Regions from separate parts of the Nonomuraea sp. NPDC050540 genome, predicted to be linked through region 2. Evidence: riboswitches for the same ligand, from Rfam matches in the RefSeq annotation. Region 2 holds a riboswitch; each other region holds the start of a gene.
The links. Region 2 has a riboswitch for cobalamin ahead of ACIBI5_RS46910 (hypothetical protein). Riboswitches for the same ligand answer to the same signal wherever they lie in the genome.
Positions count from the first base shown of each region.

Region 1: linked by a shared signal. The riboswitch ahead of ACIBI5_RS05445 (ribonucleoside-diphosphate reductase subunit alpha) and the one ahead of ACIBI5_RS46910 (hypothetical protein) in region 2 are both predicted to bind cobalamin.
Region 3: linked by a shared signal. The riboswitch ahead of cobN (cobaltochelatase subunit CobN) and the one ahead of ACIBI5_RS46910 (hypothetical protein) in region 2 are both predicted to bind cobalamin.
Region 4: linked by a shared signal. The riboswitch ahead of ACIBI5_RS32990 (CbtB-domain containing protein) and the one ahead of ACIBI5_RS46910 (hypothetical protein) in region 2 are both predicted to bind cobalamin.

Region 1 covers NZ_JBITHA010000001.1:1,200,013-1,206,944, reverse strand. Annotated here, with positions in the region: gene ACIBI5_RS05450 (ribonucleotide-diphosphate reductase subunit beta) at 1-787, opposite strand, end outside; gene ACIBI5_RS05445 (ribonucleoside-diphosphate reductase subunit alpha) at 787-2,949, opposite strand; cobalamin riboswitch at 3,062-3,263, opposite strand; gene ACIBI5_RS05440 (Bug family tripartite tricarboxylate transporter substrate binding protein) at 3,288-4,214, opposite strand; gene ACIBI5_RS05435 (ArsR/SmtB family transcription factor) at 4,300-4,869, opposite strand; gene ACIBI5_RS05430 (alpha/beta hydrolase) at 4,950-6,332, shown strand; gene ACIBI5_RS05425 (SAM-dependent methyltransferase) at 6,366-6,932, opposite strand, start outside.
Region 2 covers NZ_JBITHA010000022.1:93,093-100,024, forward strand. Annotated here, with positions in the region: gene ACIBI5_RS46900 (ABC transporter permease) at 1-779, shown strand, start outside; gene ACIBI5_RS46905 (DUF418 domain-containing protein) at 881-2,032, shown strand; gene ACIBI5_RS46910 (hypothetical protein) at 2,362-3,174, opposite strand; cobalamin riboswitch at 3,218-3,421, opposite strand; gene ACIBI5_RS46915 (SMP-30/gluconolactonase/LRE family protein) at 3,704-4,627, opposite strand; gene ACIBI5_RS46920 (hypothetical protein) at 4,706-5,869, opposite strand; gene ACIBI5_RS46925 (winged helix-turn-helix transcriptional regulator) at 5,925-6,266, opposite strand; gene ACIBI5_RS46930 (NADPH-dependent F420 reductase) at 6,369-6,932, shown strand, end outside.
Region 3 covers NZ_JBITHA010000011.1:62,426-69,357, forward strand. Annotated here, with positions in the region: gene ACIBI5_RS32940 (cobalt-precorrin-6A reductase) at 1-121, shown strand, start outside; gene ACIBI5_RS32945 (precorrin-2 C(20)-methyltransferase) at 109-1,650, opposite strand; gene ACIBI5_RS32950 (precorrin-8X methylmutase) at 1,650-2,270, opposite strand; gene ACIBI5_RS32955 (precorrin-3B synthase) at 2,267-3,367, opposite strand; cobalamin riboswitch at 3,359-3,564, shown strand; gene cobN (cobaltochelatase subunit CobN) at 3,595-6,932, shown strand, end outside.
Region 4 covers NZ_JBITHA010000011.1:71,771-78,702, forward strand. Annotated here, with positions in the region: gene ACIBI5_RS32975 (magnesium chelatase subunit D family protein) at 1-1,769, opposite strand, end outside; gene ACIBI5_RS32980 (histidine phosphatase family protein) at 1,766-2,455, opposite strand; gene ACIBI5_RS32985 (CbtA family protein) at 2,494-3,243, opposite strand; gene ACIBI5_RS32990 (CbtB-domain containing protein) at 3,256-3,417, opposite strand; adenosylcobalamin (AdoCbl) riboswitch at 3,446-3,593, opposite strand; gene ACIBI5_RS32995 (hypothetical protein) at 3,623-4,795, opposite strand; gene ACIBI5_RS33000 (SigE family RNA polymerase sigma factor) at 4,792-5,283, opposite strand; gene ACIBI5_RS33005 (YbaB/EbfC family nucleoid-associated protein) at 5,414-5,713, shown strand; gene ACIBI5_RS33010 (hypothetical protein) at 5,710-6,615, shown strand; gene ACIBI5_RS33015 (hypothetical protein) at 6,621-6,932, shown strand, end outside.

The DNA.
Region 1 (6,932 bases), on a different contig from region 2:
TGCCGCCGATGCCGTCGCCGCACAGGTCGCGGGCGAAGGCCAGTTCGGCCGTGACCGCCTCCTCGATCATCTGGGTGACCTGCTCGCCCAGTTCGTCGTCGAACAGGTCCGGCTCCTCGGCGCGCACGGTGTCCACCACGCTGAAGGCGAACTCCATGTGCATCGACTCGTCGCGGAAGACCCAGTTGGTGCCGGTGGCCAGGCCGCCGAACAGGCCGCGGGAGCGGAACCAGTACACGTAGGCGAAGGCGCCGTAGAAGAACAGGCCCTCGATGCACGCGGCGAAGCAGATCAGGTTGAGCAGGAAGGTGCGCCGGTCCTCCCGCGTCTCCAGCCGCTGCAGGCTGGACAGCGAGTCGATCCACCGGAAGCAGAACTCGGCCTTGTCGCGGATGGAGGGGATGTTGTCCACCGCGGCGAACGCCTTGACCCGCTCGTCCGGGTCGGGCAGGTAGGTGTCGAGCAGCGTCAGGTAGAACTGCACGTGCACCGCCTCCTCGAACAGCTGCCTCGACAGGTAGAGGCGCGCCTCAGGAGCGTTGACGTGCTGGTACAGGTTGAGTACCAGGTTGTTGGCCACGATGGAGTCGCCGGTGGCGAAGAAGGCGACCAGGCGGTTGATCAGGTGGCGTTCCTGCGGCGACATCTTGGCCAGGTCGGCCAGGTCGGAGTGCAGGTCCACCTCCTCGACCGTCCACGTGTTGCGGATGGCCGCCCGGTAGCGCTCGTAGAAGTCGGGGTAGCGCATCGGACGGAGCGTCAGGTCCATTCCGGGGTCTAGCAGCATTACTGACACGCCTCGCAGTACTCGGGGTTCTCCAGGGAGCAGGCGATCGCTTCCTGGACGGGGGTCGTCTGAACGGTGGTCTGCGCGATCCGGGTGGCCGGTCGTGAGCGCAGGTAGTAGGTGGTCTTGATGCCCTTCTTCCAGGCATAGGCGTACATCGAGGAGAGCTTGCCGATGGTGGGCGTCGCCATGAACAGGTTCAGCGACTGCGACTGGTCGATGTACGGCGTGCGCGCCGCGGCCAGGTCGATCAGCGCCTTCTGCGGCAGTTCCCACGCGGTGCGGTAGAGCACCTTCAGCTCATCCGGGATGCCGGGGATGTCCTGGACGGAGCCGTCGGCCCGCTTGATGGCGTCGCGCAGGTCCTGCGTCCACAGCCCGCGCTCCTGAAGGTCGCGCACCAGGTACCGGTTGACCTGCAGGAACTCGCCCGACAGCGTCTCGCGCTTGAACACGTTGGACACCTGCGGCTCGATGCACTCGTAGCACCCGGCGATGGAGGCGATCGTCGCCGTCGGCGCGATGGCGATCATGAGCGAGTTGCGCAGCCCGGTCTCGGCGATCCTGGCGCGCAGCGCGTCCCAGCGCTCGGAGGCGCCGACGCCGTAGTGGTCGGGGTGCAGCACGCCCTGGGCGGCGCGGGTGTCGTCGTAGGACGGGTGCCGGCCCCGCTCGACGGCCAGATCGGCGGAGGTGGCGTAGGCGGCGAGGGCGATCTCCTCGGCGATCCTGGTCGACAGCGCCAGCGCCTCCGGCGAGTCGAACGGCAGGCGCAGCGCGAAGAACACGTCGGCCAGGCCCATGACGCCGAGCCCGATCGGCCGCCACCGCTTGTTCGCCTTCTCGGCCTCGGGCGTCGGGTAGAAGCCCAGGTCGATGGTGCGGTCGAGGAAGCGCACCGCGGTGCGGACGGTGCCGGCCAGGCGCTCCCAGTCCAGGCCGGCGCCGGTGACGTGGGCGGCCAGGTTGACCGAGCCGAGGTTGCAGACCGCGGTCTCGCCGTCGCTGGTCACCTCCAGGATCTCGGTGCACAGGTTGGACAGGTGGATGACGTTCTCCGGCCTGGCCGTCTGGTTGGAGACGCGGTTGGCGGCGTCCTTGAAGGTCATCCAGCCGTTGCCGGTCTGGGCGAGCGTGCGCATCATCCGGCCGTACAGGGTGCGGGCCGGCATCTGCCGCGTGTACAGGCCCTGCGCCTCGGCGGCGCGGTAGGCGGTGTCGAAGGCGTCGCCGTACAGGTCGGTGAGGTGCGGGACCGTCTTGGGGTCGAACAGCGACCACACGCCGTCGGACTCCACGCGGCGCATGAACTCGTCCGGCACCCAGTTGGCGAGGTTCAGGTTGTGGGTACGGCGGGCGTCCTCGCCGGTGTTCTCCCGCAGCTCCAGGAACTCCTCGATGTCGGCGTGCCAGGTCTCCAGGTAGACGCAGGCCGCGCCCTTGCGCCGGCCGCCCTGGTTGACGGCGGCCACGGAGGAGTCGAGCGTGCGCAGCCACGGCACGATGCCGTTGGAGTGCCCGTTCGTGCCCTTGATGAGCGATCCGCGCGAGCGGACCCGGGTCCAGGAGATGCCGATGCCGCCGGCGTACTTGGACAGGCGGGCGACCTGCCCGTACCGGTCGTAGATGGACTCCAGCTCGTCCCGGGGCGAGTCCAGCAGGAAGCACGACGACAGCTGCGGCCGGCGCGCGCCGGAGTTGAACAAGGTCGGAGAAGACGGCAGATAGGACAACGTCGACATCAAGGCGTACAGCTCGGCGGCCTCGCCGACCGTCTGGGACAGGCCGCAGGAGACGCGGAGCATGAAGTGCTGCGGGCGCTCCAGCACCTTGCGGGTCTCGGGGTGGCGCAGCAGGTAGCGGTCGTAGACGGTGCGCAGGCCGAAGTACTCGAACCGCTCGTCGGCGTCGGCGTCGATGAGGGCGTCCAGCTCTTCACGATTTTCCCGGACGAAACCGGCGAGCGCGTCCTGGATGAGCCCGGCCGCGTGCGTGGCGGCGACGGAGTCCGAGAACGAGCGGACACCGTGGCCCGCCGCCTCGTCGGCGATCTCCTCGGCCAGCAACCGTGCGGCGACCCGGGAGTTGGCCGGGTCTGCGATCACGCGCGCCGCCGCCTCCTCGATGGCCAGCCGCCGATCCATCTCAACGATCTGCGTCACGTGCAACACTCCTCGCGAGCGAGCTTTCCCCCTGCGAGGGCACGCGAGAGCGCACACGGCAAGTACGGAGATCCCCCGGCCGCGCAGCCCCCGGGCCCTCCCTCGAGGCCCAATGGACAGGACAACCGCTGGCAGGTCTTCGGGCTCGCGGGCGTCTCAACGCGTGAGTCCTACTGGCCGTCGCTTCCCGGACCAGGGTCCAGTGCTGATGACGGCGGTCGTTCCCGCTTACCGCTGCGGGGCAGCCCTGGAATCGCACCAGGTTCCCTTTTGCTCCGCCTCCGGGGAGGCGAACCAGCGACAGTGCAGGATCCTACATCTAGTGGCCGATCCCGCAACTATCCCCGGTATGTTGTGCTCGGCGTGTCGAGCATGCCGAGTTCACGGAGTACTCTGCGGGTACGGGCGGACTCGGTGGCCAGCCATGTGGAGAAGTCGTCGCCGCTGAGCGGGATGGCCTCCCAGCCCCCGTTACGGCAGGCCTCGTGCCACGGCGCCGACCGGGTCGCCTCCTCCATCATGCGCACCGCGGCGCCCCGCCGTTCGCCGTCCATCGCCGCGGGCCCGACCACCGCGCACCAGTCGGCGAAGTCGACGCGAACCCCGCACTCCAGGAGCGTGGGGGCGTCGACGCCGGGGACCCGGGCGGCCGAGGAGACGGCCAGCGGCCTGATCCGGCCGGAGTCGAGCCGGGCCCGCCAGTCGCGCAGCCGCCCGGTGGCCGCCGCGACCTTGCCGCCCTGCATGGCCGCCGCCACCTCCTGGGCGCCCGGGTAGCCGGTGTAGTCGATCTTCCTGACGTCCACGCCGAGCCCCTGCGCCACCAGGCCGAACAGCAGGTGATCGGGCTCGCCCAGGGGCCCGCCGGCCAGGTAGGTGCGCTCCGGCTGGGCCAGCAGGTGGGCGGCGAAGGCGTCGAAGTCCTTCAGCCGTGAGTTGGCCGGCACCACCAGCACCTCGACGTTGCCGGTGAGCCTGGCCAGCGGCGTGGTGGCGATGTGCATGGGGCGCTGGTCGTTCAGCTCGGCGGCGGCCAGCGCGGGCAGGCCGGTGACGGTGACGGTGGTCGTGCCGCCCGTGCCGGTGGCGGGGTAGCCGGTCCTGCGCAGGGTGCGGTAGAGCGCCTGTGCGACCGCGGCCCATCGCTCACCGCCGGGGACGACGCCGACGGGGCCGAGGCCGTTCGCGCCGCCACCCGCGCCGGCGCATCCGGAGACACAGGCGGCCAGGCCGAGCCCGAGTGCGAAGAACTGCCGACGCCGCATGATGCCCCTCCCCGAACCCCGATAGACCTCCCATTACATGAGGTTATTGACAGATCACACGGTGTTACACATCGGGGGGCACTCTTCACGTTTCATCGGCCGGCAGCGCGAACAACCTGATGTAGAGCGGGCGGGCGTCCGGGGGCGCGTCGTCGGCCTGGTGACTGTACTTGGACAGCAGCGCGATGTACTCCTCGAAGAAGGCGTCGAACCCCTCCTTGGTCATCCGGCCGAACCCCCGTGAGGCCTTGGCCCAGTCGGGATCGCGCCGGTAGGCGGCCCCGAAGCGGTCCATCAGCGCGCGGTCCTCGGCCATGCCGATGCGGTAGAACTCCTCCAGCACCGCGCGGCTCTCCGGCGCCACGTCGCGGAAGTTCGGCGTGCGGATGTCGCGCGGCATGTCGGCCTTGCGCCACCAGCGCTCGCGGCCGGCCGAACGTTCGGGAATCTCCTCGATGAAGCCGTACTTCTCCAGCTGGCGCAGGTGGTAGCTGGTCGTGCCGGTCTTGGCGCCGAGCAGCTCGCCCAGCGTGGTGGAGGTGGCGGGGCCGTGCACGTTGAGGTGCGACAGCATGCGCCGGCGCATCGGATGGGCCAGGGCCTTCAGACGCTCGTGATCGTCGAGATACAGCGGCGCCCCATCCTCATCCCTCATGAGGAGAGAGCTTAGTCCTGCCGGATGATTTCTGCAGACATGTCTTTGCCGACAGATCTCTGCAGAGTAGCGTCGGCAGCATGAAGAGGTTAGTGATCATGTTGTTCGCGCTCGTCTGCGCGTTCGTTCCGGCCGTTCCCGCGCTGGCCGCCGACGGGCTGACCGTCACCGAGGTCTCCTTCCGCGGCAGCGGCGGGCTCCAGATGCACGGCAGCGTGCTGGTCCCCTCCGGCGCGCGCGGGCCGCTGCCCGGCCTGGTGCTCGTGCACGGATCAGGCGGCGGCACCCCGCGTACGAAGCTGATGACCGAGGCCGAGGCCTTCGCCCGCCAGGGCCTGGCCGTGCTGGTCTACGACAAGCGCTCCGAGGGCTACTCGATGACCGTCCGCGACTACGGCCAACTGGCCGGCGACGCGCTCGGCGCGCACGCGGCCCTGCGCGCCTTCGCGGGGGTCGATCGGGGCAACGTCGGCATCTGGGGCCTGAGCGAGGGTGGCTGGGTCGCCCCGCTGGCCGCCACCCGCTCCAAGGACGTCGCCTTCGTGGTGATCGTCGGCGGCAACGCCATGCAGCCGCTGCGCCAGCAGACCTGGGCGGTCGCCGCCGGGCTGCGCAACGCCGGCGTCAGCGGCCCGGTGCCCGACCGCGGTGTACCCGCCGTCTACCGGCTGCTGGCCGGGGCGGGGCAGTTCCCGATGCCCTGGCACGACGCGCAGGCCGTGCTCGCCCGGGTCACCCAGCCCGTGCTCGGCATCTGGGGCGCCCACGACCTGCTCACCCCGCCGCGGGAGACCCCGGGGCTGCTGGCCGAGGGCCTCGCGCACGAGAACTACACGCTGCGCTACTTCGCCGGCGCCGACCACGCCGCCCACCTCACGCCCGACCGCGGCGTCACCCGCTCCCCCGAGCTCGCGCCCGGCTACGCCGAGGCCGTCGGGACCTGGGTGAAGCGCGTCGCCGCCGGGCGGCTGCCGACCGCGGAGAGCGTGGGCGAGCTGCCCGGCCAGGCGTCGATGACCGTCGCGGTCCCGCCGCCGGCCTGGTGGGAGTCGGCCGCGGTGCAGGTGGGGGCGCTCCTGCTGTTCCTCGTGGCCTTCCTGGGCTACCCGGTGTGGGCGCTGGTCAGGCGGGTGCGGGGCCGTACCCCGGCGGAAGCGGGGGCGCGCTGGCCGCGGACGGTGGCGATCGCCGCGCCCGTGGCGGCCTTCGGCGCGCTGGCCTACCTGTTCTACTCGGTCATGACGGGCGGCAAGCTGGGCTCGCCCGGCCCGCTGGTGGCCGGCCGCCCGCTCGTCTGGCTGGTCCTGCAGGCCCTCGCGGTGCTCGCGCTGGTCGCGGCCGTGCTCACGGTGCCCGCCGCGCGCCGGGCCCGCGGTTCCGAGCGGGTACGGCTGGCCGTCCTGCTGACCGGCGCCGCCGCCTTCCTGCCCTGGGCGCTCTACTGGGGACTGCTGACGCCGTGACCGGACGGGTGGGGGCGGGGCGCCGTGACCGGGCTAGTGGGGACGGCTCGTGCTGTGACCCGGTTTGCGGCCCATCGCGGCGCGCAGGTACGGCGGCAGCCGGTCCTCACCCACCAGCCGGGGCGCGTCGGGACGCCACTCGGTCACCTCGACCAGTCCCGGTTCGACCAGCTCGAAGTCGCCGAAGAAGCCCAGGATCTCCGCCTCGGTACGCCCCACGGCCCCGCCGGCGGAGGAGCCACGGTAGATGTTCTTGGCCTCCTCCTCCGCCTCAGGGTCACCGAGCGTCGGCACCGCGTGGGTGAGCACCAGGTAGCTGCCCGGCGGCACGGCCTCGCGCAGCACCGCGACCATGCCCGCCGGGTCGTCGGCGTCCTGGACGAAGTGCAGGATCGACACCAGCAGCACCGCGACCGGCTCCGTCCGGTCGAGGAACCCGGTCACCTCGGGGCTGGCCAGCAGTTCTCTGGGCCGCAGCAGGTCGGCGCGCAGGAAGACGACCCGGCCCGACTCCTCCAGCAGCGCGCGGGCATGGGCCGCCACGACCGGGTCGTTGTCGACGTAGACGACCCGGGCCTCGGGCGCGATCTCGTGCACGTT
Region 2 (6,932 bases):
GCGCCCTGACCGACTCGGCGACCATGCTGCGCCGCCAGTTCCGGCACATCCTGCGCTACCCGGCGCTGACCCTGACCGCGGCCGGCATGCCGATCATCTTCCTGGTGCTGTTCGTGTACGTCTTCGGCGGCACCATGGGCGCCGGCATCGACGTCGGCACCGGCGACCCGCGCACCGCCTACGCCAACTACCTCGCGCCGGGCATCATTCTCATGACCGTCGTCGGCGCGGCCCAGGGCACCGCCATCTCGGTGGCCACCGACATGACCGGCGGCATCGTGGCCCGCTTCAAGACGATGGCCATCGCCCGCGTCTCCGTGCTCACCGGGCACGTACTCGGCAGCATCATCCAGACCATGCTCGCCGTCGTCGCGGTGGTCGCCGTCGCGCTGCTGGTGGGCTTCCGGCCCGGCGCGGGCGTGGGCGGCTGGCTCGGCGTCGCCGGCGTCCTGGTCATGATCAGCTTCGCGATCACCTGGCTGTCCACGGCGCTCGGCATGGTCACCGACGACATCGCCGCCGCCAGCAACCTGCCCATGCCGTTGATCATCCTGCCCTTCCTCGGCAGCGGCTTCGTCCCCACCGCTTCGATGCCGGACGCCCTGCGGTGGTTCGCCGAGAACCAGCCCTTCACCCCGATCATCGAGACCCTGCGCGGCCTGCTCACCGGCGCGCCGGTCGGCGACAGCCTCACCCGCTCGATCGCCTGGAGCGCCGTCATCGCCCTGCTCGGATACCTGTGGGCCAAGAAGCTGTACAACCGCGACCCCGGAAAGTGAGAACCGCCGGCCTGCACTTGCCCACGCCCGGATGACGGCGCCATCGACCCAGAAACAAGGAGACGCACCATGCATCAGTTCGCCTCGGAGCGGGGGCCGGCGTGACCGCCTCCGCCACCCTGGCGGCTCCCCTCAGCACGACCGCCCGATCCCTGGCGCCGGATCTGGCACGCGGCATCATGCTGCTGGGCATAGCCCTGGCCCACGCCCCGCAATTCCTGCTCGACTGGACACGCGGGTCCTCGGCCCTCAACACGATCGCCCACTTCTTCACCACCCTCGTCACCGACAACCAGGCCCGCGGGATGTTCGTCTTCCTGTTCGGCTACGGGCTCGGGCAACTGGCCCAGCGTCAGTACGCGCGCGGCAGCGAATGGCCGTCCGTGCGCGCGCTGCTACGCCGGCGCAGCCTGTGGCTGATCGTCATCGGGCTGGCACACGCGGTGGTCCTGGTGCCGTTCGACGTCATCGCGGTCTACGGCGTGACGATGCTCTTCCTCGCCTTCCTCGTACGCGCCCGCGACGCCGTCCTGTGGCGGCTGGGCCTGCTGACCCTGATCCCGGGGGGACTCTTCCTCACCTGGCAGAGCGTTCAGGTCTACACCACGGCCGCGGAGGGCTCGCCGTTCACCATCGCGAAGTACATGGAGCCGACCTTCGTCGATCACCTTCTCACCAACGCCATCGCGTGGCCGGGCAGAACCCTGGTGTCCATCCTCTTCGCGATCCCCGGCATGGCGTGGGGACTCCTGGCCGCCCGCAAGAAGATCCTCGACGAGCCGGGACAGCACATGGCTCTCCTGAAGCGGATCGCCCTGCTGTGCATCGGCGCCGCGGTCGTCGGACGGCTCCCGGCGGCGTTCCTGGCCGTCGGCACCTGGCCCGACGTGGCGACGCCCGTCGTATGGGTGACGTACGCCGCGCACAGCTTCACCGGCTACATCGGCGGCATCGGCGCGGCCGCGGCCATCGGGCTCGCCGCCGTCCGCATCGGCCACAACCACGGCCCCCTCACCACCGCCCTGGCCGCCCTCGGGCAGCGCTCGATGACGTTCTACCTCGCGCAGTCGGTGGTATGGGTGGCGCTCTTCTACCCGTTCACCCTGGGCCTGCGCGACGACCTCAGCTTCGCCGCCAGCCTCGCCGTCGCCGTCGTCATCTGGGCGGCCTCGATTCCCGCGGCGGCCTGGATGCACCGCAAGGGATACCGGGGCCCGTTCGAGGCGCTCGTGCGCCGCATGTCGTACCGCTAGTTCCGGACGGCCGTTTCCTCCCGCAGGCGCTCTGCGGAGCGCGGGGGATGCCCAGGATCACGATCCGGCGACCGCCGAGGGGCGTCACGTTCGAGACGTGCCGTCGCCATCCGCGACGCGCAGCCGTTCCCGGTAGGCGCGAACGGCCGGCCGCACCAGGCACCCGCAGCCCGTAGACCCCTGGTCCCCTCGGGGTGAGCGACGGAAGCTCCGGGGCATCGGACATGAAACCGAACAAACGCATGTCCCCGAGCGAGGTAGCGGTCCACACGTGACGGTCACATGGCCGTCACGGACGCCCGTGAAGATCGTGGCGGGGTCAGCAGGGTTCAGGCATGGCCGAGTCCTACGCGGACCACGGTGGCGGCGGTCTCCAGGGGCGCGGGCTGGCGTGGTGAGCAGGAGGCGGCCACCACGAGCCGGTCGGCGAGGCCCGAGATCGTGGCGCACGTCGCCGCGGCGCTGTCCACCGGCCCGGCGTGTGGCGACCGGCCGTCCACGACGGCGGCCACCACGGTCGTGCGGGGCAGGCCGCCCATCCGGGTGAGGGCGTCCAGGGCGCCGGGCGCGGTCACGAAGTCCAGGGCGATGCTCTCGACCCGCGACCTGCCCAGGACGGCCAGCGCGGGACCGGCCTCGCCCGAGCACAGGCACACCATCAGCCGGGGACGGTTGCTCAGCTCGCCCAGCCGCCGGTAGACGCGGGCCAGGCGGCGCAGGTCCGCAGGGTCGGCCGGTGCGGGCTCGTCCAGTTGGACCTCCTGCGCTCCGGCGGTGGCCAGCCGCTCCAGCAGTTCGGCGTACGGCTCCAGGAACGCCTCCAGCAGGCTGAGCGGATCGAAGCCCGGGCCGCCGGCGCTTCGGCCGCCGGTGCTTCGCAGGAAGGCGAGCGGGCCGGGTAGCACCGGGCGTACCTCGAAGCCGAGCCGCCTGACCGCCAGGTAGGCGGCGAGCGGCGCGCCGTGGTCGAGCCGGAAGCGGGTGGCTGGGGTGAGCGCCGACCCCTCCGCGACGCCGAAGGTCGCGGGGGAGCGGAAGGTGGGGTGGTGGAGCGGGAGGTCGGTCAGGCCGAGCGCCCGCCATCCTTCCCACAGGCCGGTGGTGGTCGCCGGGCGTCCGAGCACGGTGGTGCGCTGTCTCACGTCGGGTCCTTTTCCCTCGCGGAACCCCTGGGGGCCGCGCGCCGGGCGGCGCGCGGGCGGTGGCAGGTGTTCGGACTCGCGGGCGTCTCACACGTTCCTACTGGCCGTCGCTTCCCAGGCCGGAGCCCAGTGCTTGCGTGGACGGCGGTCGTTCCCGCTCACCGCTGCGGGGCAGTCCCGGATTCACACCGGGTTCCCTCTTGCGCCGATCCCTCAACGGGGCCGGGCCAGCCGCAGGAGGAAGCATATGCCCTGCGCGGGTCGCGCACGCGGCCATGCCTCGCCCGGCCTGGGCGTGACGCGGCGAGGTGTTCCCGGCATGGGGTCGCGTCATCTCACGCCGCGGCACCTCGGACCGCGGCATGTTCGGGCTGTGGCATCTCGGGCGTCGCGCCTCGGGCCGGGGGCGCTTCGGGGCTCGGGCATCCGATCTCGCGTGTGCCGGGAGATCGGATGCGTCGCGTGCATGGCCGTGGTGCCGTGCGGGTACCGGGCCTTGGTCTCCGATCGATGAGGCCCGCGTGCCGGGTCAGGGGCGGGGGATGGCGACGGCGTCGTACGTCGTGTCGGGGGTCGGCGGGGTGGTGAAGCGGGCGTTGGGCAGGTACAGGCGGGACCCGAACGCGGCCACCGTCGTCGGCACGTCGAACAGGACGCTGGTCACCCGCCGGACCACGCGGCCCTCGGTCCCCGCCGCGTTCAGCCGCAGGACCGCCACGGTGTTGATCCGGTTCTGCACCGCGTACAGGGTCCGGCCGCGCAGCAGCAGGCCGTCGCCCTGCGGCAGCGACTCGCCGTGCAGGTCGATCCGGGAGGTGGTACCGGTGCCGTCCACGCGGAACAGGCCGCCGGTGTTCGACTGCACGAGGATCAGGCCCCGGCCGTCGGGGGTGGCGGCGATGCCGTTGGCGTTGATGCCGGTGCCGTACACCAGATCGCCCGTGAGCGGGACCCGCACCACGTCGGCGGGCAGCCGTCCGCCGCGCAGCGGCAGCTTGTAGAGCACCGGGTTGGCGGAGTCGGTGAACCACGCGGCGTCGCGGGTGAGGATGACGTCGTTGACGAATCCGGCGGCGGTGGCCAGCCGGTAGGAGGCCAGGATCCGGCCGGTGCGGGTGTCGACGACGCGGGCGTCCCCGGCCGTGCCGCCCGCCACGAACAGGCGGCCGCGCTCGTCGATCTTCATCCCGACGGACGGGGTGCCGGGACCCTCGCTGATGATCGCGCCGCGCCCGGTACGCAGGTCGGCCCGGTAGATGGAGCCGTTCGCCAGCGAGCCGAAGTAGGCGAGCGGGCCGGAGCCGATGGCGATGCCCTCGGGCCGGAAGCCGTTGGGCAACGGGATCGACTCGGGTAACTCCCGGTCCGCGGCCGCCCCGGCGGGAGCGCCGGTGGCGGCGGCCAGGACGAGCGTGGTGACAATCGCGCAAAGGAGCCTGATGGTTCGCAGCATCTGATGCCCTCTTTCCAATCGTCTCGGGACCCACGCTAGATCGCCGGGCGCCGTGCGCAAGTGCCGCGAGGCCTCCGGCTAACGGGCGGGGCTCCCGCCGTACACGGCCGTCACCTTCACACCGAGCGCCGCGGGCAGCAGCGGCGCGGCCTCGGCGATGGCCGCACCGCCCGGGGCGAAGGCGGCGGCGTGCCTGAGCGCGATCCTGGCCGCCCGCCCCTGGACCTCGTAGGAGGCGTGCCCGAACGCGGCCGCCAGCGCGGGCGCCGGCTCGGCGGCATGCGGCAGCTCCCGTTCCAACCGGCGCAGGCCCTCCAGGGCGAGCCTGGCCGCAGGCCGGAACGTCAGCGCGCCGATCGTCTCGACGACCTCGCCTGCCGCGGCGGCGCCGCTGTACCCGATCTGGGCGAGCGCCAGCTCCGCGACCGCGCCGGGAGCGGCGGGCAGCAACCGCAGATAGTCGCGTACGCGCGCGGCGGCCTCCTGCGGCGTCGGGTCGAGCAGGTGGTGCAGCCGCACGAAGAAGCGCAGCCCGATCTCGTCCCCGCCACGCAGGAACCGGCGCAGGCACCCGTCGAGCAGTTCCGCCCGCGACACCCGGCCCTCGGCCGGCAGCCGCCGGAGCAAGGCCGGCCAGCGGGTGGGGACGGGTTCGCCACGCTCCTCACGCAGGACGCGGCCGGCGCCCTCGGCCTCGAAGATCTGCGGCAACAGTGAGCCGAGCAGCGGATCGTCGCCCGACGGCCGGGCTCGGAGCCAGGCGAGCACGAGGGGGTCGTGCTCGGGCGGCGGGGCGCCGCAGGCCCGCAGCAGCCCTAGCGCCAGAGGGGCGCCGGGGTCGTCGGCCGTGCGGATCTTCCGGGCCAGCCGGGCGGCCACCTCGGCCTGCCACGCGGCCGGCTGCGCGGCCAGCACCCGGATCACCTCCTCCGTCCCGGCGTGCCGGTCGGCGAACTCGCGCCGGGTCAGCCAGGCGACGGCCGCGGCGGGACCGGCCAGCACACCGGCCCCCGCGATCCGCAGCACCTTCCCGTGGCCGCCGACGCCATCTCCCGGCGCATCCCACTCTTCGCCCTCTTCGTCATGGTCCGTGCCCGCCCGGAGAACGGCGGCGTCGCGCAGCTCCGGCAGGCGCCGGGCGACCTCGGCGCGCCCGGCGTCGGACAGGGCGATCACGAAGTCGGCCAGGCCGCCGGCGTCGCGGCCGGTGACGAGATCACGCACCCGCGCCCAGGCCGTCATGGCGCCGCCTTCACGAAGGTGGGTGCCCACGTCATGCGTGGCACCCTGGAGATCGTCACCTCTCGGCGTCGAGAAGCTGGTCACCGTGTTCGATCGCCCAGCGGCCGAGGGCCCGCATCGGACCGTCGACCAGGCTCCGTCCCAGGCCGGTCAGGGCGTACTCGACCCGCGGCGGCGCTTCGGCGTGTGCCCGGCGGTCGATCAGCCCGTACGCGAGCAGGCGACGCAACGCGTCCGTCAGCACCTTGTCCCTGATGCCGCCGATGGCCAGGCGGAGGTCGCGCCGACGGCGCGGACCGGAGGCGAGAGCCGCCAGGACCACCGGATCCCACGTGTGGGCGAACAGATCGGTGGCCGCACGCACCCGGCAATCCGCCACGAACTCATCCCGATCCATGACCTGCCTCTCCGCCCAGCGTGATCGTTGCGCACCGTTCGGTGCGTAACGACTTTTCTACCGTTACGCCCAGACATTGTTCGACATGAGGGGAGTACGCGGATGCGCATTGGCATTCTGGGCACCGGAACGCTGGCGGCGGCGCTCGGCGAAGGCTGGACGCGCGCCGGGCACGAGCTGACCGTCGCGGGACGATCTCCGTCCAAGGCGCGTGAGCTCGCCGGCCGGCTGGGCGGGGGAGCACGGGCGCTCACGCCCCGCCAGGCCGTCGAGGATCGTGACGCCGTGCTGCTCGCGGTGTCCTGGCAGGGCGCCGAGGACATGCTGCGCGACGCGGGCGGCGGCTCGCTGGCGGGAACCCCGTTGATCGATCCGACGAACGCCGTCGAGCACGGCGTGGGCGTGGTGCTGACCGGCCCCGGCGAGGCGATGGCACAGCGGATCGCCGCGCTGGCTCCCGGCGCGCACGTCGTGAAGGCCTTCAACGTCTTCCCCTCCGCCCAGTGGACCCGCGCCGGCGGCGGACCCCCCGTCACGGTGGCGATGTGCGGTGACGATCCGCGGGCGTTGCGCGTCGTCGGCGACCTGGTCCGCGATGTCGGCGGACTCCCGGCCGTGCTGGGGCCGCTGGATCGGGCGCGCCAGCTTGAGGAGGTCGCGGGCTTC
Region 3 (6,932 bases), on a different contig from region 2:
GCTGGTCGCGGCCCGGGAGGCGGGACTCCCGGTGATCATGGTGGATCGGCCGCCGCTGCCCGCGGGGGTGCGGCTGGTGGAGAGCGCGGGCGAGGCGGCGGCCTGGGTTCAGGCCGGGTAGCGGCGCGGGGTGTAGACGGCGCCGCTCTCGCTCACCCGGGTGGTCGAGGAGCCGATGATCAGCAGGCAGCGCATGTCCACGTCGGCCGGGTCGAGACCGGCCAGCGTGGTGACGGTGATCGACTCCCGCGGCCCGCCGACGTCGCGGCCGATCACCACCGGTGTGCCCGGCGCGCGGTGCTCAAGCAGCAGGTCACGCGCGGCGCCCACCTGCCAGGTACGGCTGCGCGAGGCCGGGTTGTACAACGCCAGCACCAGGTCGGCCCGCGCCGCGGCGCGCAGCCGCTCGGCCACCACCTCCCACGGCTTGAGCAGGTCAGACAGGGACAGTACGCAGTAGTCGTGCCCCAGCGGCGCCCCCACCCGCCCGGCCACGGCCTGCGCGGCGGTCAGCCCCGGCACCACCCGCACCGGCACGCCGGGGAAGTCGGACGCCGCCTCCAGCACCGCGCTGGCCATCGCGAACACGCCCGGATCGCCGGAGGAGACGACCGCCACCCGGGCGCCGTCGCGCGCCATCTCCAGCGCGTGCCTGGCCCGCTCGGCCTCGACCCGGTTGTCGGTGCGGTGGCGGCGCTGGCGCGGGTTCGGCTGGACGCGGTCCACGTAGGGGCCGTAGCCGACCAGGTCGGTGGCGGCGGCCAGCGCCTCCTGCGCCTCCGGCGTGAGCCACGGCCGCCCGGCGGGCCCGAGCCCGACCACGACGACCTCGCCCGGCCCCTGCCCCGCCGGCTTCTCGGGCACGAACGTGTGCTCGGCCGGGCTCGGCAGCAGCGCCAGCGAGAAGTACGGGACGCCCTCGGGATCCACGTCCTTCAGCGGCGCGACCCGCTGGGCGCCCATGGTGGCGCGTTCCACGTACCAGGCGTCGTCCAGCCGTCCGGCCTCGGCCAGCGCGTCGCGTACCTTCTCGAAGGTACGGCCCAGCTTCAGCACCGCCGCCGAGTCGGTGGCGCGCAGCTTCTCGGCCAGCACCTCGCCGGGCAGGGTGCCGGGCAGCACGGTCAGCGTCTCGTCCCGCTCGACCAGGGGACGGCCGAGCACCGCCGACGCCCCGCTGATCGAGGTGACGCCCGGCACCACCTCGGTCGGGTAGCGGTGGGCCAGGCGCTTGTGCATGTGCATGTAGGAGCCGTAGAAGAGCGGGTCGCCCTCGCTCAGCACCACGACCGTCCGCCCGGCGTCGAGGTGGGCGGCGAGCCTGGCGGCGCACTCGACGTAGAAGTCGTCCAGCGCGCCCTGGTAGCCGCCCGGGTGGTCGGTGGTCTCCGTGGTCAGCGGGTAGAGCAGCAACTCTTCGATCTGCCCTTCCCGCAGGTACGGCAGGGCGATCGAACGGGCGATGCTGCGTCCGTGCCGGGCGGCGTGGTAGGCGATGACGTCGGCCTCGCCGATCAGCCTGGCCGCCTTCACCGTGATCAGCTCCGGATCCCCAGGTCCGAGCCCCACCCCGAAAAGCCGCCCGGCGCCCGCCGCCCGCTCGCTGTCCGCCGCCGGCTCTCTGCCCGCCGCGCGCTCGTTGTGTTCCATCACTCCACCTCGCTGGCGATGGCGTTGACCGCCGCCGCCGTCATCGCGCTGCCGCCGCGCCTGCCGCGCACCACGAGGTGCTCAAGCCCGCTCTCGGCCAGCGCCTGCTTGGACTCGGCCGCGCCGATGAACCCCACGGGAATCCCCAGCACCGCCGCCGGTCTCGGCCCGCCCTCCGCGACGATCTCCAGCAGCCGGAACAGTGCCGTGGGCGCGTTGCCTATCGCCACGACGGAGCCGTCCAGCCGGTCGCGCCAGAACTCCAGCGCCGCCGCGCTGCGCGTGGTGCCGAGCTTCTCCGCCAGTTCGGCCACGCCGGGCGCGCCGAGCGTGCAGATCACCTCGTTGCCGGCGGGCAGCCTGCGCCTGGTCACGCCGGAGGCCACCATCATGGCGTCGCACAGGATCGGCGCCCCCGCCCCGAGCGCCGCGCGCGCGTCCCCGACCACGCGCGGCGACCAGCCGAGGTCGCCGACCAGGTCGGTCATCCCGCATGAGTGGATCATCCGCACCGCCACCTGGGCCACGTCGGCCGGGAGCCCGGACAGGTCCGTCTCGGCGCGGATGGTGGCGAACGAACGCCGGTAGATCTCGGCGCCGTCGCGTATGTAGTCGCTCACTTCTGCCTTTCTTGGTATCCGTCGCCGGTCGCGACCATCTCGACGACCCGGCCCTTGGGCAGGCCGCAGCGGCGCTCGCAGCCTGCCCAGTGCACGGGCAGTTCCGGGCGGCGCTCACGGGCGGCCACCCACTGGGCGGCGTCGTGCTGGACGTCGGCCAGGGACTTGGCGCAGCCGGGGCTGCCGGTGCACGCGCTCACCCCTGTCCAGGGGGAGTCCGGGTCGGTGACCAGGCCGGATCCGGTCAGGTCGGGTGCTTCGGCGAGGTCGAGGAGCACGACGGTACGCCAGGGCGTGAGCCGTACCGGGACATCGAGGTCGGCGAGCAGGCGCGCCTGGGCCGCGGTCAGGCGCCCGAGCGGGACCACGGCCTCCACCGCCACCCGCCCGTCCGGCAGCGCGACCACCCCGGCCCCGCGCGCCCGCACCGGGGAGGCCACCGCGGCGGCGGCGGCCTGGACGCGGGCGGCGCTGAGGCGGGCGGCGACGCGGGCGGGGCCGTCGGGGAGTTCGGCGACGCGCCAGGCGCCGCTGTCCGCGCGCTCGGCCAGGAAGGCTCGCGCGGCGGCCAGGAGGATGTCCACTCCGGCGCCGGGCGTCGAGAAGGGCGTACCGGCCAGCAGGATGCCGTCCTTGACCAGGGTGACGTCGGCGCCCAGCGAGGCGACGTCGCCGGTGCCGTCGTCCAGGGCGAACAGGAAGCGGCCGGGCAGGCCGGCCAAGGCGGGGTCGGCGCACAGGGCGTGGTCCAGCGCCTCCACGAGAGGGTGGGTGGCGAAGCCGGTCAGCCGCCCGCCGAGCGGCGAGGCGACGATGTTGCGCACCCGCTCGTGCGTCGGCGAGGGCAACAGGCCCACCGCGGCCATCCGGTCGGCGAAGACCGCCGGAGATTCCACCGCACGCACCTGGACGTTGGCGCGCGAGGTCAGCTCGATCCCGCTCGCGCCAAAGGCGGCCAGCTCACGCAGCTGAGCTGGGGTGATGGCACCGCCGGGCAGGCGGATCCTGGCCAGCGGGCCGTCCGCCGCGGCGTGCGTCTGTAGCGCTCCCGGACAGGCATCTGGGCGGAGACGTCCGGAAAAGTCGGCTATGGACACGATGAGGATGGTAACGCCAGTAGGCTCACCCTTAGGCGACGGCAATGGGAGGAAGCCGGTGAGAAACCGGCGCGGTCCCGCCACTGTGACCGGGAAGCGAACCCCACCACAGGCCACTGTCCAGCGATGGGCGGGAAGGCCGGGGTGAGCATGGATCCGGGAGCCAGGAGACTCCTGCCGTCGCGACACCTGCGAACGGGGCGAGGACCCCGAGGGAGGACTGCGGCGTGCCTGGCGTTCTGCTGCTCTCTACATCCGACACCGACCTGCTGAGCGCGCGCGCCAGCGGCGCTGACTACCGCCTGGGCAACCCCGCCAGGTTGCTCACCGACGACCTGCCCGCGCTCGTGGACGGCGTCGACCTGATCGTGGTCCGGCTGCTCGGCGGCCGCCGCGCGTGGGAGGAAGGCCTCGACGCGCTGCTCGCCGGCCCACGCCCGGTCGTCGTGCTCGGCGGCGAGCAGGCCCCCGACGCCGAGCTGATGGAACTGTCCACGGTGAGCGCGGGCGTCGTCGCCGAGGCGCACGCCTACCTCGCGCACGGCGGCCCCGCCAACCTCGCCGAGTTGCACGGCTTCCTGTCCGACACGGTCCTCCTGACCGGGTACGGCTTCGCCCCACCGGCCCCCATGCCCTCCTGGGGCCCGCTGGAGCGCGACTCCAAGGCCACCGAGGGCCCCGTGATCGGCGTCCTGTACTACCGGGCCCACCACGTGGCCGGCAACACCGCGTTCGTGGAGTCCCTGTGCCGGGCGATCGAGGAGTCGGGCGGCCGGCCGCTGCCGGTGTACTGCTCCTCGCTCAGAACGGCAGAACCGGCGCTCCTCGACGTCCTGCGCACCGCCGACGCCCTGGTCGTGACCGTCCTGGCGGCGGGCGGCTCCCGTCCGGCCACCGCGGGCGCGGGCGGCGACGACGAGGCGTGGGACGTCGGCGCGCTGGCCACCCTGGACGTCCCGATCCTGCAAGGACTCTGCCTGACCAGCGGCAAGAAGGAGTGGGAGGACAACGACGACGGCCTGTCCCCGCTCGACGCCGCCTCGCAGGTGGCCATCCCCGAGTTCGACGGCCGGATCATCACGGTGCCGTTCTCGTTCAAGGAGATCGACGAGGACGGCCTGACCGTCTACACGGCCGACCCCGAGCGAGCCCGCCGCGTGGCCGGGATCGCGGTGCGCCACGGCCTGCTCAGGCACACGCCGCCGGCCGAGCGGCGGCTCGTGGTCATGCTGTCGGCGTACCCGACCAAGCACTCCAGGGTCGGCAACGCGGTCGGCCTGGACACCCCCGCGAGCACGGTCGGGCTGCTGGCCAGGCTGGCCGAGGCCGGCTACGACCTCGGCGAAGGCTTCCCCGGGGTCGCCGAGCAGGACGGCGACGCGCTCATCCACGCGCTGATCGCCGCCGGCGGCCAGGACCAGGACTGGCTGACCGAGGAACACCTGGCGGGAAACCCGGTGCGCATCCCCGCCGCCGACTACGAGCGCTGGTACCGCACACTGCCCGCGGACCTGCGCGCCGGCATGGAACGGCACTGGGGTACGCCGCCCGGCGAGCTGTTCGTGCACGAGGGCGACATCGTGCTGGCGGCCCTGCGCGCGGGCAACGTGGTGGTCATGGTCCAGCCGCCGCGCGGCTTCGGCGAGAACCCGATCGCCATCTACCACGACCCCGACCTGCCGCCGAGCCACCACTACCTGGCCGCCTACCGCTGGTTGTCGGCGGAGTTCGGCGCGCACGCGATGGTGCACGTCGGCAAGCACGGCAACCTGGAGTGGCTGCCCGGCAAGTCGGCCGGGATGTCGGCCTCCTGCGGCACCGACGCCGCGATCGGCGACCTGCCGCTCATCTACCCGTTCCTGGTCAACGACCCGGGCGAGGGTACGCAGGCCAAGCGGCGGGCGCACGCGGTGCTGGTGGACCACATGGTGCCGCCGATGGCCAGGGCCGAGTCCTACGGCGACATCGCCCGCCTGGAACAACTCCTGGACGAGCACGCCTCCATCGCCGCCATGGACCCGGCCAAGCTGCCCGCGATCAGGGCGCAGATCTGGACGCTGATCCAGGCCGCCCGGCTCGACCACGACCTGGGCATGGCCGACCGGCCGCACGACACCGAGTTCGACGACTTCATCCTGCACGTGGACGGCTGGCTGTGCGAGGTGAAGGACGCGCAGATCCGCGACGGCCTGCACGTGCTCGGCCAGGCGCCGGAGGGGCCCGCCCGGGTGGGGCTGGTGCTGGCGATCCTGCAGGCCAGGCAGATGTGGGCGGGCAAGGAGTCGCTGCCGGGTCTGCGCCAGGCGCTCGGGCTGACCGAGGACGGCAGCGCGTCGCTGAAGGACGTGGACCGGGTCGAGGCCACCGCCCGCGCGCTGGTGGAGGCGATGGAGGAACGCGGCTGGACGGTGGAGGCCGCCGCGGCGGTGGCGCCCAGCGCCGAGGTGGAGCGCATCCTCCGCTTCGCCGCCACCGAGGTCGTGCCCAGGCTGGCGCGTACCACCGACGAGATCGACCACGTCCTGCACGCCCTGAACGGCGGGTACGTCCCCGCCGGGCCCAGCGGTTCGCCGCTGCGCGGGCTGGTCAACGTCCTGCCGACCGGCCGCAACTTCTACTCCGTCGACCCCAGGGCGGTCCCGAGCCGGCTGGCGTGGGAGACCGGCCAGGCCATGGCCGACTCGCTCCTGGAGCGCTACCGCACCGACACCGGCGACTGGCCGCGCTCGGTGGGCCTGTCGGTCTGGGGAACCAGCGCCATGCGGACCGCGGGCGACGACGTGGCCGAGGTCCTGGCGCTGCTGGGCATCCGCCCGGAATGGGATGAGGCCTCCCGCCGCGTGGCGGGCCTCGCGCCGATCCCGCTGGAGGAGCTCGGCCGCCCCCGCATCGACGTGACCGTCCGCATCAGCGGCTTCTTCCGCGACGCCTTCCCGCACGTCGTGGCGATGCTCGACGACGCGGTACGGCTCGCCGCCGGCCTGGACGAGGCCGACGAAGACAACTACGTCCGCGCCCACGTCAAGGAGGAGACGCACGGCGACGAGCGCCGGGCCACGATGCGCATCTTCGGCTCGGCCCCCGGCGCCTACGGGGCGGGCATCCTGCCGCTCATCGACAGCCGCAACTGGCGCGACGACGCCGACCTGGCCGAGGTGTACGCGGTGTGGGGCGGCTACGCCTACGGCCGCGACCTGGAGGGCGTGCCCGCGCGCGCCGACATGGAGAGCGCCTACCGCCGGATCGCCGTCGCCGCCAAGAACGTCGACACCCGCGAGCACGACATCGCCGACTCCGACGACTACTTCCAGTACCACGGCGGCATGGTCGCCACCGTCCGCGCCCTGACCGGCAAGGCCCCCGCCGCCTACGTCGGCGACAGCACCCGCCCGGACGCCGTCCGCACCCGCACCCTGTCGGAGGAGACCTCCCGGATCTTCCGCGCCCGCGTCGTCAACCCGAACTGGCTGGCCGCGATGCGCAGACACGGCTACAAGGGCGCGTTCGAGCTGGCCGCGACCGTCGACTACCTGTTCGGCTACGACGCCACCACCGGCGTCATGGC
Region 4 (6,932 bases), on a different contig from region 2:
CGCCCGCCGGTCGGCAGCGACCGCAGCCGCGCCGCCCCCGCCTCCACCGACGACGTCGGCGGCAACGCCACCTCCGCGCCCCTCCCCCGGAACGTCACCAGCCCCACCTTGTCCCTGCGCTGGTAGGCGTCGAGCAGCAGGCTGAGCACCGCCGTCTTCACCGCGGTCATCCGCCTGCGCGCGGCCATCGAGCCGCTCGCGTCGACCACGAACAGCACGAGGTTGCTCTCCCTGCCCTCCCGCACGACCTCGCGCAGATCGCCGCCGCGCAGCAGCAGCCCGGCTCCGGTCCGACCCCGCTCCTTCTGGTACGGCGCCGCCGCCAGCAGAGTCGCCGGCAGGTGCAGATCCTTCACCTTGCCGTGCGGCACCCGCGCCCCGGTCGCCCTGCCACGCGGCGTACGCGCCCGCGACCTCCGCCCAGAAGCACCGGCCCCGAGCCCGGGAACCTTCATCACCGGCACCCGATACGGCGCCCCCACCCCGGCCACCGCCGTGACACCGCCCAAGGAGTCGTCCCCGCCTTCCTCCTGGTCCGCCGCCCCTCTTTGGTCGAGCTGGGAGTTGGGCCCGGGATCCGGCGTGGGTCCCGCCTCGCCCTGGTCAAGCTGGGAGTTGTGCCCGGTTTCCCCCCGGTCGAGCTGGGAGTTGGGCCCGGGATCCGGCGTGGGTCCCGCCTCGCCCTGGTCGGGCTGGGAGCCGGGGCCGTCCGGTGGGGTGTCAGGGGTGCCGCCGCCGTCAGGGTCGTCGTCGCCCCGGTGGCGGTCCAGGAGTTCCTCCAGCAGGTCCTCGTCCAGCCCCGGCGCGTCGAACGGGTCCCGGCGCCGCCGGTGCGGCAGGGACAGCCGGGCCGCCACCCGCACGTCCTCCTCCGTCACCCGGTCCCGCCCCTGCCAGGCCGCGTGCGCCATGGCCGCGTTCGCCGTGACCAGGTCGGCGCGCAGGCCGTCCACCTCGAAGCCCGCGCACACCGCCGCGATCTGCAGCAGCCGCGTGTCGGGCAGCGCGACCCCGCCGCGCAGCAGCGCCCTGGCCCGCAGGATCCGCTCGCCGAGCGCGGACTCCTGGGCGGTCCACCGCGCCACGAACTCCTCGGGTGAAGCGTCGTAGGCCATGCGCCGCCGTACCACCTCGGCCCGCTCGTCCGGGTCCCGCGACGCCTTCACCTCGACGGTCAGTCCGAACCGGTCGAGGAGCTGGGGGCGCAGCTCGCCTTCCTCCGGGTTCATGGTGCCGACCAGGAGGAAGCGGGCGGCGTGCCGTACCGACACGCCTTCGCGCTCGACATAGCAGGTGCCGAGCGCGGCGGCGTCGAGCAGGAGGTCCACGAGGTGGTCGTGCAGGAGGTTGACCTCGTCGACGTAGAGCACGCCGCGGTGCGCGCCCGCCAGCAGTCCCGGCTCGAACGCCTTCACGCCTTCGGTCAGCGCGCGTTCGACGTCGAGCGAGCCGACGAGCCGGTCCTCGGAGGCGCCGACCGGCAGTTCGACCAGGGAGGCCGGCCGCCGGTGGCGGTGTTCGCCGGGGTCGTGCGGCCCGTCGGGGCAGTCCGGGTCCGGCGCGGCCGGGTCGCAGGCGAACCGGCAACCGGCCACCACGTCCACCGACGGCAGCTGGGCGGCCAGCGCGCGGACGATCGTCGACTTGGCGGTGCCCTTCTCCCCGCGGACGAGCACGCCGCCCACCCGGGGCGAGACGGCGTTGAGCACCAGCGCCAGCTTCAGGTCGTCGAGCCCGACGACCGCGCTGAACGGGTAGGTGGCGATCAAGAGGTGACCTTCCGGTGTTCGAGGGCGTCCCGGTTGACGTGGGCGACCCGCCAGCCGCCGCGGGTGACGGCCAGCTCGGTGGTGGACAGTGGCGCGAGGTCGAAACGGGCGGCGTGCAGCGGGGGCAGGCCGAGCGCGTGGCCGAGCGCGGCGCGGATGACTCCCGAGTCGCAGATGACCAGGAACGGCCGCCCGCGCCGGCCGTCGAACCTGGCCCGCGTCTCGTCGAGCCACCCCGTGACGCGCGCCGTCATCCGGTCGAGGCTCTCGCCGCCGTGGGGTGCCGCGCCGGGGTCGGCGAGCCAGCTCGCGAGCGCGTCCGGCTCCTCCTGGGCGACCCGCGTGTACGGCAGGCCGCCCCACCGGCCGTGATCCGCCTCGGCCAGCGCGTCGACCACGATGGGCGCGAGCCCCATGGCCGAGGCGGTCTGCAACGCGGCCACCGACGGCGCGACGAACGCCGCCCCCGCCTGCCCGGCCGTCAGTATCTCCCCAAGCCCACCGGGCTCCGCGTCGCCGGGCACGCCGGGCTCGCGGAGTTCGCCGGGCTCGCGGAGCTCGGGCCGGATGCCGGGTCCCGCGTATGACGCCGTCCTGGCCAGGTCGGCGGTCCCGGCCAGAAGGGCGGCCTTCGCCAGGCTGGCGCGATCGGCCTGCTCCGGCGCCGGGAAGCAGGCTGTGCGCATGCCTGGTGTGCTGGCATGCCGTACGAAAAGCACTCCGCTCAGCTCGGTGCGGCGGCTGGGACGGCGGCGGTGGTCCGGCGGGCGGCGCGCTCGCCCGCCCAGGCGAACAGCGCCCCGAACGCCGCCCAGAACACCAGCTGTGTCCCCAGCGACGCGAGCCGGAACTCCCACAGCAACGTGGCCGGAAAGCCCGCGGGCACCTCGTCGACCCGCGGCAGCAGCGCCAGCGCGGCGACCACCGGCACGAGGAAGGTCACGACGGTGACGCTCCAGCGCGCCCACGGACCACCGGTGACCCGGCGCCCACTGGCGACCGCGATGGCCACGGCGGCCAGGCCCACCAGCACCATGACCACGTAGAGCAGGGTCCGGCTGCCGATCGTGTGGGGGTCGCCGACGGCGGGCGGGTTGGCGGGATATTTCAGGAAGGGCAGCAGGACGATCGCCAGATAGGCCGTGCCCGCGGCGGCGAACGCGAGGGCGGGGTCCGACCTGGGCCCGACCCGTCCGCGCAGCCCGGCCACGACCAGGCCGAAGATGCCGCCGACGGCGAGACCGTAGAGGCCCGTCGCGAGGAACAGCCCGGCTTTCTGCACCGGCCTGCTGACCTCGGCCTCCTCACCGTGATGATCGTCGGCGGGCGCGGCGGGCGCTGCCGCCGCCGCGGCCTCTTCCAAAGCGATAGCGCTGTCGACGTGGGGCTCCCCCGCCAGGAAGGCGAAGGCGCCCGCGAACAGTCCGGCCAGCAGGCCCAGGAGCAGGCCTCTGACCACAAGGGTGCGCACCATCGTGCCCGGCCTCTAGTGGCAGGGCACGCCGAGCAGGTGGCGCCCGTCGTGCATCAGCTCGTGGAGCAGGGTGCCGGTCTGTGAGACCGCGCCGTTGTCCATCAGGACCAGGTACGCGATCAACAGGAACAACGGCACGCTCAGCAGCCAGGGCCGCAAACGGGGAAAGGGCACGGACGTCGAAGTGGTCCCACCACTCATCAAGGCCTCCTCAGGGATGACGCGTCCCAACAGGTGAGGTCACGGCCGTGAGGTGACCTGGCTCCCGGGATCTACGTCCCGGATACAGTGGCGCGTCCGCACCGGCATCTCACCGGATTTCCCCTGACAGCCGTGAAATCTACCGGAACGTATCCTTTCCTCCGGTTCTCGTCAACAGTCACGTGATCTTCGAGAGGTCGATGATCACGTTTTCGCCCTTGAGCGGATAGTGCACGAGCCGGCCGTCGCCGACGCCCGGGTGAACCACCTGCATCCCGCCATCGTCGCCGGGCCGGATGCCGAGGTCTCCCGAGCGGCCCGTGGCCAGGTCGAGCAGCGCCTGACCGCGGCCGGCCGAGTCGAACCGCACCGTCATGAACCGGTCCGCGGCGATTCCGGGCATAGGGATCTCGGGCAGGTCCCGCTCCTGGGTGCCGTCGCGCAGGCGCATGAAAGCGGTCCGGTCCGGCCTGGCGCCGACGCAGGTGAGCACGCCGCACCGCACCCAGGTCTCGCCCGCGCGCACCACCGCCCTGTTCGTCTCGCCCGTCTCGGCGTTGACGATCTCCTCGTAGCTGGTCTCGCCGTTGGGCGTGTAATCGCTCGGCGTCCCCGCCCATGGCCAGCTCAGGATGTGGTGCCGCTCGGCCCCCCGCACCGCCTCCACCTTCCCGCCCCCGAGGGGGAGGGTGGAGACGCCGCCGCCGTCCATCACGGAGAACGCCAGCCGGTCACCGGCCACCGCCATCGTGTCGACCCGTCCCGGCACGGTGGCCAGGCGCTCCGTGCTCCCGCCTTCGAGCGGGACCGACCACAGGCCGGTGCCGCCGTCCTCGATCGTGCTCCAGAAGACCCGGTCCGTGCCGATCGTCCAGTTGCTGGCGAAGACACCCTTCGGCGTACGGATATTGGTGATCTTCCGGCTCGTCCGCGCCTCCAGGTCGTAGGCGTAGATCGCGTTGGCCTTCTCGTGGCTCTCCCACGTCTCGAACAGCACGGACCGGTCGCCGATCAGCTTCAGCGGGCGGATCTTCGCGCCGCCGCGCAGCTTGCCGGGGATCTTCGTGACGGCCGCCGGCCACACCTTCTCCACCGGCTCGGCCTCGGTGATCCGGGCCGGGGTGGAGGTGGGACGGATCGCGGGGATCGGCTGCCGCGGAGGTTCGCCGCGCAGCGCCACCGCGGCCCCTCCGGCGATCACCGCGACCGCGACCGCCGCCATCAGCGCGTTCGCGCGGATCCTGCGTCGCCTGGACCGGCCGGCGATGTGCGCGGGCAGGCCCTGGGGGGCGTGTGGCGCGCGCTCGGCGGCGTGTCCGAGGGTGGTGCGCAGCTCGTCTTCCAGAGTCATCGGGCGCTCCCGTTCGTGGCGGAGGGGCGGTCGATCGCCGAGCGGAGCCTGCTCAGCCCGAGCGAGGCGTGGCTGCGGACCGTCCCCTGGGAGATGCCGAGCACCCCGGCGATCTCCGCGTCGGTCAGCTGCTCGTAGTAGCGCAGGACGAGCACGGCGCGCTGCTTCTTGGGCAGCCCTTCGAGCGCCTGCCAGAGCCCCTGCTCGGACTCCGAGGGCAGAACGTCCTCGTGCGAGGTCTCCGGCAGGTCCCAGCCGAGCCGTTCGCGCCGCCGTAACCGCCAGGTGCTGATGTGCAGCCTGGCCATGGTCACCCGCACGTAGCTCTCCGGGTCGCGTTTGCCACGCACCCGCGGCCAGGCCCGGTGCAGCCTGATCAGCGCCTCCTGGGTCAGGTCGGCCGCGTCGTGCGGGTTGCCGCTGAGCACGTACCCGTAACGCAGGAGCGCGTCGGCGCGCTCGGCGACGAACGCCGCGAAGTCGTCCACCCTGGCCTCACCCTTCTTCTGTCCATCACATCCCAGACGCACGAAGGGCGGATTCTGTTGAATGTGAGGTGAGACGCTTTACCTACTAGTTCAGTTGCCAATACCGGTGTCACGATCTACGTTGGGCCGAATGACAGACGAGCTGGACCGGATGTTCGCCGAGTTCTACGGGGAGATCGCCCGACTCCAGGGACTCCAGCAAGAGATCGAGCAGGTACGCGGCCGGGGTGAGGCCGCCGAGGGCCGGGTCGTCGCCGAGGCCACCATGACCGGCGCCCTGGCCGGGCTCACCATCGACCCCCGCGCCATGCGGCTCGGCTCCGACGAGCTGGCCGCCGCCGTCCTCCAGGCCGCCGCCGCGGCCGCCCGCGACGCCGGTGATCAGGCCAGAGCGCTGGCCGAGCCGTTCACCCCCGACGTGCTGCGATGAAGATCAACCCCACCCGCGCCTCCATCTACGGCTTCGGCGCCCTCGGCATCACCGCCTTCGTCTTCCAGATGCTCGCGGTCGACTACCCGGAAGGCGACCCCGACCGCGCCCGCCAGGCCCGAGACACCTGGCTACGGCTGGCCGAACGCGTGGAGAAGAGCTCCGGCAACACCTACCCCGCCGCCGAGTCGGTCTGGCGGCGCAACAGCGGCGAGGGGGTGGACGCCTTCAAAAGGACGGTCACCGCCGGCCTCCACCCGATGCCGCCGGCCCTCGGCTACCCGGGCAAACTGGCCGCCGCCTGCCGGGCGAACGCCGAGGCCTGCGACGACTTCGCCGAGATCGTCGAGACCGTACGGCACGCCTACTGGACCATGGCCTTGGCCAACCTCGCCAGCTTCATCTTCATCACCACGTTCCCGTGGCAGGCGGGGGCGGCGTACCAGATCACGCAGTTCCTCATGCGCAGGGCGCAGGCGAAGCTGCTGTCGAAGCTCCTGGAGCACGCGGTCGCGCGGGTCGTGCTGGCCAAGCTGACCGAGTACTCGATCGGCAGCGCCTTCTTCGCCATCGGCGACGTGGGCGTGGTCGCCGGGGTCAAGGCGGCGCGGGGCGAGGACCCGGGCTCGCTCGGCGACAACGCCCGGCAGGCGCTCAAGGAGTTCGCCGCCTCGGTGGCCTTCTACGGCGCCTTCGACGCGGCCATGCCCGCGGCCAGGGCCGTGACCAAGAACCTCGACCTGCAGTACTTCATCGGCCGCATGGCCGGCGGCTCCGTCGGCTACGGCCCCAGCTACGACGCCATGAACGGCCAGGGCGGCGAGGACCTGATCCCGACCTGGAAGGAAACGCTAGGCCGGATGCTCCTCTACTTCACGATGGCCCACAAACCCGCGGGGTGAGCAGGATGGAAATCGACCGCGCCCGGCTGCGCGCCGTCGCCGACGCCTACGACACCGAGCGCCGCGACCTGGCCGACCACGTACGGCGGGCCGCCGCGGAACTGACCGCCATCGGCGCCTTCTGGGGCGGTACCCAGGAGGGCGTCACGTTCTTCAAGGGCGACGGCGGCGCCCGCGGCTACGAGGCCCACACCGACCAGATCGCCAAGGGCCTGGTCCATCTGGACGAGGCCCACGAACAGCTCGCCGAACGCCTACGCCTCATGGGCGACCTCGTCCGGGTCGCCAACTGGGACAGCATCGCCGACCTCCTGTCC